One region of the Rothia similimucilaginosa genome, then DNA from elsewhere that is predicted to be linked to it. Evidence: predicted binding sites of a transcription regulator. Region 1 holds the regulator's gene; each other region holds the start of a gene.
What was found. The regulator LexA, encoded in region 1, represses DNA repair genes until DNA is damaged. The targets are predictions, from matches to a motif close to TCGAACANNTGTTCGA.
Positions count from the first base shown of each region.

Region 2: QFX07_RS04175 (shikimate dehydrogenase) is a predicted target of LexA. The motif match lies at 1,750-1,765, and genes of this name have one in related genera.
Region 3: QFX07_RS00295 (shikimate dehydrogenase) is a predicted target of LexA. The motif match lies at 1,761-1,776, and genes of this name have one in related genera.

Region 1 covers NZ_CM138149.1:1,508,655-1,511,934, forward strand. Annotated here, with positions in the region: gene QFX07_RS06245 (LysM peptidoglycan-binding domain-containing protein) at 57-713, opposite strand; gene lexA (transcriptional repressor LexA) at 1,542-2,216, shown strand; gene QFX07_RS06255 (ATP-dependent DNA helicase) at 2,428-3,280, opposite strand, start outside.
Region 2 covers NZ_CM138149.1:1,008,505-1,011,784, forward strand. Annotated here, with positions in the region: gene ruvX (Holliday junction resolvase RuvX) at 1-407, shown strand, start outside; gene mltG (endolytic transglycosylase MltG) at 404-1,597, shown strand; gene QFX07_RS04175 (shikimate dehydrogenase) at 1,874-2,809, shown strand; gene aroC (chorismate synthase) at 2,929-3,280, shown strand, end outside.
Region 3 covers NZ_CM138149.1:59,011-62,290, forward strand. Annotated here, with positions in the region: gene QFX07_RS00290 (MFS transporter) at 1-679, shown strand, start outside; gene QFX07_RS00295 (shikimate dehydrogenase) at 762-1,676, opposite strand; gene QFX07_RS00300 (NAD-glutamate dehydrogenase) at 1,947-3,280, shown strand, end outside.

The DNA of each region.
Region 1 (3,280 bases):
AGTTCGGAGTCAAGACACCAACCTCATGCAGAAGCCAACCACACACGGGTCCATGCTTAGCGCTGAGTCTGAGGAATTTCCAGATGCTGACCGGTATCAACAGAGGTGCTAGTCAACGAGTTCAACTCCATAATACGAACCACAGTATCACGGGTGTCACCTTGCGGATCCACTGCCTGAGCAATATCCCACAGGGTCTCGCCGTGCTTGACCACAACGATGGTTCGAGTCGCCGAAGCGTTCTCCACGGAAGCAGAAGCCGCCGGGCCAAAGAAGCTAATAGCACCGAGCACAATCAGCACCGCCAAAGTCAGCAGAGGCAGCCCTTTCAGGAAACCGTGCACAGTACCAAGACGACGGATAGAAGAGGGAATCGCGCGCAGAAGCTCGCCGCCCTTAGCCTGAAGAACGCTCTTCAGTCGAGGCGCCTGTGGATCAGAGACAGCCTGCACACCAGAAGCTACAGAGCGAACCGGCGCCTGAGTGGAAGCAACGGTGGCAGAAACGGCAGGAGCATGGGTAGGCAGAGCCACCGGCACAGGGCGGGGTGCATGAACCGCACGAGAAGAGCGAACAGACTGCGAAGATGCAGGCACACGAGAACGCCCCTGCACGGTGCGGGCGGACACAGTGCGGGCGGGGTGAAGTACCACCAAACCTGCCGGAAGGTGTGCAGAAGTGCCACGAGAAGCAATAGGTGCTGCAAGAGTCATTGTGGTTCCTTTCTCTCAGCTCGCCCCGGGGTTACCCCGCGGGTCTAGCAATGCCGAGCGATACCCGCTCGGAGGTCCTAGTTGAGTGATAACTATGGAGTGGTGATTGTTAAGCAATAACTATTGGATAGCTATTCTCTAGTTAGGTCAGAGCACCGGATACACCGGGTTGCGTTGGGTCGCCCCAGCACCCCCATCCCCTGCGCTCTCTCTTCGCCAGATGACCCCTAGAGCATCCGGGGTAGATAGTGCGAAGAGAGACAGAGGATTCGAATACATTCGAACACTCATTCACTCGCCCCTCCTGGAAGACTCCGGACCGAATCTTCGAATATTTTTCGAACATTCACCCGCAAATCCTGAGTTTCAGGAGAGATTCAAGAGTATATACGAAATTTTATTCTAAAGTATAGCAGATATGTACTAAAAATTTCTTCGAGCTTCGAAGAAAAAATCTAGAATATTTGTTTGAGTTTTTCGGTGTAGTGTTCTACACTGGTGTCAAGAGACGTTCCACACGCTCCTGATGAGTCCTACTCACAGCAGGTTTCTGTACCCGTTACAGCTTGGTTCTGTATCAAAATGCAGGTGCTACTGAGTGAGTTTTATAGGGCGGAGGCGCATACTCGTTGCCCGCGTATCACTCCGGCACGGATAGAATTCCTCCACCCCCTGACGAGATAAGACCCATTTCGGCAGAACCAAAAAATCTTTAGGACACCATCGGAAAACGTGTGAAGCACCCATCCGTGCCCCGACCGGACTGTGTCTCAAACAGACTACAGAGACCGGAATACAGAATTCGGGGCACAGACCGAAGGAAAAGAAATGGCAACAGCACCCCGTCCGGCGCTGACCGCGCGCCAGCAGAAGATTCTTGACGCGATCCGCACCGAGATTGAACAAAAGGGTTACCCGCCGTCCATGCGCCAGATTGGTGACATGGTGGGTCTTGCATCCCTATCCTCGGTCACTCACCAGCTCGGTCGTCTCGAGACCATGGGCTACATTCGCCGCGACCCGAAGCTCCCCCGCGCCATTGAGGTGCTGGATGAGAACGGCGTCGGCATCCACGGTAGTTCCTCCTCGTCCCTGCCCGAGCTGCCGAATTTCGAAGTCGGCGATGAAGACCTCGTACCCGTTCCCCTGGTTGGACGAATTGCAGCGGGCGGTCCCATCACCGCCGAGCAGTCCGTGGAGGATGTGCTTGCCCTGCCCCGCCAGCTGGTAGGTAACGGCAAGCTCTTCATGCTCAAGGTCAAGGGCGATTCCATGATTGACGCCGCAATCTGCGACGGCGACTGGGTGGTTGTCCGCGAGCAGCACACCGCAGACAACGGCGATATCGTTGCCGCTCTGCTCGACGATGAAGCAACCGTGAAGGTGTTCCGTCAGGTTGACGGCCATACCTGGCTCATGCCGCGCAACTCTAACTACGAGCCGATTATGGGTGACCGCGCAACCGTCATGGGTAAGGTCGTCTCCGTGCTGCGCAGTCTCTAGAAGACGCGGGCTCTCACCAGCGCAGCCTCTAAAAGCAGCTGGGTCTAAATAGCACGACTTCTAACAGACATAACCGTTAGGCCTTTTAGCTCTCTATAGAAATCATCCCGGTGATACGTGAACGTTCACGTATCACCGGGATGATTCCTATATGTCCAAATTTATAGCCCAAAGCGGAGCGGCGGTGCGGCATGGAATGATCTCGCCCGAGCTAACGCTCAATACTTGCTGAAAGACGAGCCAGCGCACCCATCACGGCTGCCTTATTCTGCGTCGACCACATCGGCGGCATCGCCTTCATCAAGAAACCGCCGTAACGTTTAGTCGCAACACGAGAATCCAGCACAGCCACCACGCCGCGGTCAGACACCGAACGAATCAGGCGGCCCGCCCCCTGCGCCATACGAATCGCCGCATGGTGAGCAGAAACCGCCATAAAGCCGTTACCGCGGTGACGGTTCACCGCCTGCGTACGCGCCTGCGCAATCGGGTCATCCGGGCGCGGGAACGGAATGCGGTCCATCACCACCAGGCGGCAAGAGTCACCCGGAACATCCACGCCCTGCCATAGGCTCATCGTGCCGAATAGGCACGAGTCAACGTCCTCGCTGAACTCCTCCACCAGAGCCTTGAGCGAAGACTCACCCTGCAGAAGAACGTTCAGGTCGCTATGCTCACGCATGTACTCGGCGGCACGCTCGGCGGCACGCTTCGAGGAGAACAGGCCCAGGGCACCGCCCTCCGACGCCTCGCACAGCTCACGCAGACGCTCCAGCTGACCCTCATGCACACCAAATCCCGGAGGTTTCAAATCCCCGGCAACATACATAATGCCCTGCTTGCGGTAGTCGAAAGGCGAACCCACGTCGATGCTCGTCCAGCGCGGCGCGCCCTCGCCCTGCAGTCCCAGGGCGGCGGCTGCAACATCAAAAGAGTCACCCACCGTTAGGGTCGCACTCGTCAAAATCACGGTGCGGTCAGCGAACAGTCCGTCACGCAACTGCAGACCGACGCTCAACGGGGCGATGTTCAGGGTCGCCGGGTCGGTATCGGAAGCAGCAACG
Region 2 (3,280 bases), 500 kb from region 1:
TGATTGAGGTGAACGAGGTGGTGGAGGTTTTCGTCGGGCTTCCGAAGACCATGCGTGGTGGGGATTCTCCCTCCACGGAAATGGCTAGGGAGTACGCGCAGGCTCTGCGCTCCGAGCTGGATGCCGAAGAGAAAACACATATTAATATTTGGCTGGTGGATGAGCGACTCACCACCGTGAGCGCTCACCGTGCACTGCACGAGGCTGGGGTTTCCAGCCGAGATTTCAAGACTATGGTTGACCAGGTGGCGGCTGTGAACATTTTGCAGTACAGCCTGGATGCCCTCAAGGCGGGGCAGTCCGTAGCCGGGTACAAGGTGAGCGATCCGGCCCACGAAGAAAACCGACCGTCCGAGTCAGAAGGGACCGCGGTTGGTGCCGTCAACGAAACGGAGAACCTTCAGTGACCGAACAGAATAAACAGCCCGAAGAGAGCGGGCTCGACCTCTTTAGGCCTACGGCTGAGGACGAACGTAAGGGTATTACCGGCATTACGATGGAACAGGAAATCGTGTCGGTGGCTACGTTGCGTGCGCGTAAGCGCCGCCGCCGCGCCGTTTTCCTGAGCGCAATTTCCCTGTTTGTCGTGGCTCTGGTCATCATTTCTGGTGCCCTGATTACTCGCTACGACCCGTTCAAGAATCGTGACTACTCGGGTGGCGGTAACGGCATGACCGTAACTTTCACGATTCGTTCCGGCCAGTCCACCGCGCAGGTGGCTGCTGAGCTAGAAAATGCTGGCGTCATTGCTGATGCTGATAAGTTCCTTGAGGTGTACGCCAAGGAGAGCAAGGGTAAGTACTTGCAGCCTGGCACCTATGAATTGCAGCAGCACATGAGCAGCTCGAACGCTATCAACACGATTATTCAGGCGAACAGCAACGTACTGTACCTGGCTATTCCTCAGGGTAAGCGCGTGAGCGAGACCATCGATCTGATTGTTTCTGGCTCCGATGGCGCGTTCACCCGCAAGCAGGTTGAGGACGCGATCAGCAACTACACCCAGTACGGCGTGCCGAGCAACTTCCCGTCGATTGAGGGCTGGTTGCACCCGGGTGAGTACCGCTTCCCGAAGGATACCGACATCAAGAAGGTTATTCAGACCATGGTTGATAAGACCAAGGCTGACCTGAAGGAAGCCGGTGTGAGCGGCGATCAGAAGATCTTTGAGGTTCTGACTATTGCCTCTATCGTGGAACTTGAGGCTCAGCCGAAGGACTACGTGGCGGTTGCAGGCATCATTGAGAACCGTCTGAACAACCCCGACGGTGAGACCTCGGGTCTGATTCAGTCGGATGCGACCGTGACCTACGGTCTGGGTGTCCGCTCGTACCACCTGACTGAAGAGCAGAAGGCCGATAAGAGCAATAAGTACAATACTTATGCGAATAAGGGTCTTCCTAAGGGTCCGATTGGTTCCCCGCAGCTGGCTTCGATTAAGGCTGCTGCAGCTCCCGAGAAGAACCCGTACTTCTACTGGGTGACTGTGAATCTGGATTCCGGTGAGACCAAGTATTCCCGCACTTATGCTGAGCACCAGCGTTATGTTGAAGAGTACAACCAGTGGTGTTCTAAGCACCCGAACCGTTGTAGCTAAGCTGTAGCTGATTGGTTCAGCAGGTAGCTACGATTCGGTAGCTTTGGACTGAAGGTTCTTTGCTGAGGCGGGTACCGCCTCCACGAGAGTGGGGGAGGTGCCCGCCTTTGCTGTACCCGAATGCTGGGTCGTGCTCGAGTGGTGGGCTGTACCCGAATAGTGGTTTGTCCCTTAAAATGGGTAGAGTGCGCCTATGAACGTGGGTTCGTGGCGTGCGTGTCCGCAAAGCCCCAAGCGTTGAGAGCATTCCCCAGCGTTGAGAGCGAGAGAGTACCGATGAAGACTGAGCCGTACCGTGAAGCCCCGTATCTTCGCCGTGCCTACGTGCTGGGGCACCCGATTTCCCATTCCCTGTCACCCGCGTTGCATCGTGCGGCGTATAACTTTTTGGGTGAGCAGAATTTGGGGTATGAGCGCCGCGATACTTTGCCTGATGATTTGCCGGCGATGATGCACGGTGTGCGACACCCGGACGGTACGGAGGATGCTCCGTATATTGCAGGTCTGTCGGTGACGATGCCGTTGAAGACCGCGGTCATCCAGTATTGCGATGAGATTAGCGAGATGGCGCAGGTGACCGGTGCGGTGAATACGGTGTATCCGCGTGGTGAGAAGATTCTGGGGCATAATACGGACGTCATTGGCATTGTGAACGCGCTGCGCCACGCCGGTTTGGAACCGGAACCGCTCAAGGATTCTGCCGCGATTGTGGGTGGGGGAGCGACCGCTATTTCTGCTTTGGCGGCGCTGCACGCGCTGGGGTACCGCCGCGTGAGCGTGTACGCCCGTTCGTTGCATAAGCTCGGTAGTGTGCAGGAGGCGGCGGGCCGCCTGGGCGTTCAGCTGGAACAGATTACGTTGGCTGATTTGCCGCAGAATCTTGCTGAGCGCGGTCATCACCCGGTGGTGTCTACTCTTCCTGCTCATGCGGCGGATGAGTGGGCGAGCTGGCTGAGCGGGTTGAAAGGTGCCTCCGCGACGCACCGGCCGGTACTGCTCGATGTTGCGTATAACCCGTGGCCTTCGGTGCTGGCGAGCGCTTGGGAGGCGAACGGCGGTACGGTGGTTTCTGGCCTGGAGATGCTGCTGTATCAGGCGGTGGAGCAGGTGCTGATTTTTACTGACCGCACCCTGTCTGAGGGTGAGCTGCTGGGCTTGGTGAATGCGATGTGTGCGGCGGTTGATCTTGCGTCTCGTGCTTCCGTTTCGTGAAAAAAGCGTGCTTTCACTCGCTCAGTAAACAGGCATTTTATACACTATTTATACACGTGAAGAATTATTATTCCTTCCTCCTGCGCTGCGGTGCGGGTGCGATGAAAAGAGGTTAACCTATGGCCCTGCGTTGGCTCACTGCCGGAGAATCCCACGGCGAGGCGCTCGTCGGCATTATTGAGGGCGTACCCGCCGGTGTGGAACTCACCAGCGACATGGTGCGTGACGCCCTGGCTCGCCGCCGCCTCGGCTACGGCCGCGGTGCCCGCATGAAGTTCGAGGAGGACCGCGTGCGCATCCTGGGCGGTGTGCGTCACGGCCTGACTCAGGGCGGCCCGGTCGCGATTGAGATTGCGAACACCGAGTGGCCCAAGTGGACTGACGTGATGAGCTCCGACCCGGTGGATCCGAAGCTGATTGAGGGTCGTGCGCGTAACGCTGCGCTGACTCGTCCGCGCCCCGGTCATGCCG
Region 3 (3,280 bases), 640 kb from region 1:
GATTCGCCGCACCCTCTCTGAACCGCCCGCCTACCTGCAGCGTGAAAAGCTCACCGAATCCCCGCTCGTGCTGGTCTTCAAGCACCACAAGCGGGCCGTACTCACCATCGCCGTGTGCGCCATGGTCAACACCGTGAACATGGTCTTCACGACCTTCGCGCTTTCCTTCGCCACCAAGGGTTACGGCCTTGATCGCAGCACCATGCTGCTGGTGCCGGTCGCCTCCAATACCCTCGGTCTGATTGCGATTCCGCTCGCCGCCATGCTTGCCGACAAGATTGGTCGTAAGCCCGTGTTCATTACCGGTGCGGTTGCTTCTTCCCTGGTGATGTTCCCGTACCTTGGCGCGATTGCCGAGGGTAACTGGGTGGGTATCTTCGCCTACGGTGTGCTCATGCACGGTGCGCTCTACTCCATGGCGAATGGCGTGTGGCCCGCCTTCTACGCGGAGATGTTCCCCACTTGCGTGCGCGTGACCGGTCTGGCGCTGGGCACCCAGATTGGCTTCGCAATTTCCGGAGGCGTAGCACCCGCCGTGGCAACGAGCCTCGCTGGTGCCGACCTGCACAATGCGGTGTTGCCCGCCGTGTTCACGGTCGCCATGTGTGTGCTCGTGGCCTTGGGTGCGCTGACGGCTCGTGAGGGTTATAAGAAGTCCCTTGCGGAACTGGATGCATAGCCCATACAATATATTTCGTATATAGAATAAATACAGGTGGGGCTGGATAGATGACTATCCAGCCCCACCTGTATGTGGTTTTCTAAGCCCCCTGCTGTGCCGCAATCAGTGCCTCAAAATGCGCCGCCATACGCTCAGCATTCGGCTCTAGTTTGGTAAAGAGGCGGAACGCATCCACCGCCTGACCCACCGCCATGTAGCCACCCGTCAGCACCTCGCACCCGGCGGCACGCGCCGCATGCACCAGCTGCGTTTCTTGTGGCAGGTAGATGACATCCGCAACCCACAAGCCCTCACACAATACCCCGGCGCTCAGTGCCGATTCACTCAACGGCATGCCCGGATGCACGTGCATACCCACCGGGGTTGCATTCACCAAACCCTGAGCTTTCAGTAGAGATTCAATGAGGCGCTCATCGTCGCTCAACACCTCGATTCGGGTCTGCGGGAAGAGCCCATCCAGCTGCTCCGCAAGCCCCTGAGCCTTCGCCGCGTCACGCTCAAAGAGACTCAGGCGGCGCACCCCCAGACGGCACAGTGCGTACGCCGTGGCGCTACCGGCACCGCCAGCACCCATCTGCACCACGTGCTCCAGACGCGCTGGATCCTCCGTCACCTGTGGCAGACCGCGCTTCAATGCCGCAATGAACCCCGAGTAGTCGGTGTTATCGCCGTAGAATGTGCCATCCTCGCGAATCACCACGCAATTGACCGCTCCCAAGGCGCGTGCCGCATCCGAAAGCTCGTCCAGATGCTCCATGACTGACTGCTTGCACGGGTGCGTGATGTTGAACGCGTTAAAGCCAAGCAGTGCTGCCGCATCCAGAAGCGCCGGGGCGGAAGCCCCGTCCAGGTCCAAGGCGTCCAGGTCGATGGGGCGGTACAGGTAACGCACCCCGTGCGCGTCCGCCTCCGCCTCATGCATAGGAGGGGTGAGGGAGGAGGTGATGCCGTCACCGATGAGGCCCACCAGGAAAGATTCAGTACGCAAACTCATATTCCCACTCTAAACGTCCGCTCCTCGAGACGGAACCCTGGTGTTCCGTTATTCCATAAGGGACTTCATGTCTTTGAACCGGTGCCAAATATGTGCTGGAGTTGGGGAGAAGAGAAAAATAATTTATACCCCTAAGAGCACAATGTATCTGACATAAACATCTCAAAGGTATAAGCTTGGTATAACTACTTGTGCGCTGGAGCGCGCACGTGAGACTACACAGACACCGTCACAGTGAAGTGATACCGATATTCGGAGGATAGATTGTCAATGACTGACAAGGCTATGGCACACTTCGCTGGCGCCGATGAATGGGTCGAGCAGTATTTCCTGAACAGTCCCGAAGACGAGCGTGAAGAATTCACCCCGGCAGAGTTAGAGGATTTAGCTCGCACCCACCGTGCGCTGGCTCGAATCCGCATGCCTAAGACCCCCGTTGTTGCTGCCCGCAACGACGAATACAACACCACCCTATACGTCACGACCGACGACATGCCGCATATTGTCAGCTCCCTGACTGCGTGCCTCGCAACGAACTTTGGTGGTTTCGTTACCATTCTTCACCCCACCTTCCTCGTAGAACGTGATCCGGAAGGTGCCATCCTGAGCCTGCGCGGCACCGGCATGCGTGGCAACCTCGCCAGCGGTGATACCGCTACCCTGGGCGTGCCCTCCCTGAAGCTCAGTGAGAACGCCCCCGAGGGCGCCACGGTCGCTATTGAATCCTGGATTGCAGTCCGCCTGACCCGCTACCTCACTGAGGAAGATCAGCGCCGTTGCGAGAAGGAAGTTGAGTGCGTCCTTGCTGACGTGCGTGCCTGCCACAGCGACCTGGATGCCATGGTCACCCGCGTTTTCGACATGGCTCAAGTAATGTACGAGCTGCGTGGTGCCACCCTGGGTCACGGCGAGGAATCCTACGCCGCCAACCCGCGCGGTGTGGAGCCTGCCTCCCGCGTGGAGGTGGCACAGGACTTCCTACGTTGGCTGACCCGCGGCAACTTCGTGTTCATGGGTGTCAAGGAGCGCGTTCTGGACGGCTCTTCCGGTGCTATCTCCCTGGTGGACCGCCCCGGCTCGGCGCTCGGTATTCTACGTGCCACCGAGGGCCGTAACCGCATTCAGCTCTCTGGTGAGACTCTCGAACGTGCACTGTTCCCCCGCCCCGTGTACATCACGAAGGCGAACTCCCGCTCCACGGTTGCCCGCAACGACTACCTAGACTACATTGGTGTGCGCCGCTTCGACCTGAACGGTCGAGTCATCGGTGAGTACGTCATCCTGGGTCTGTTTACCCGCCAGGCGTACTCCCTGCCCGCCATTGAGACTCCGCTGGTGCGTGAGCGTATCGCCATGGTGCGCCGCCGCCTCGGCTACCATCCCGGTTCTTACTCTGACAAGGCGCTTCTGGGTGCCCTGGAAGATTACCCGCGCCTGGAACTGCTCCACGCCTCCGCTAATGACCTGACCGAAACTTTCGGCGGCATTATGGGCCTGGAGGAGCGCCGCAAGACCCGTCTGTTCCTGCGCGCAGACCAGTTCAACCGGTTTATTTCCGCCGTGGTGTACCTGCCTCGGGACCGCTACAACACGAACGTGTGTGC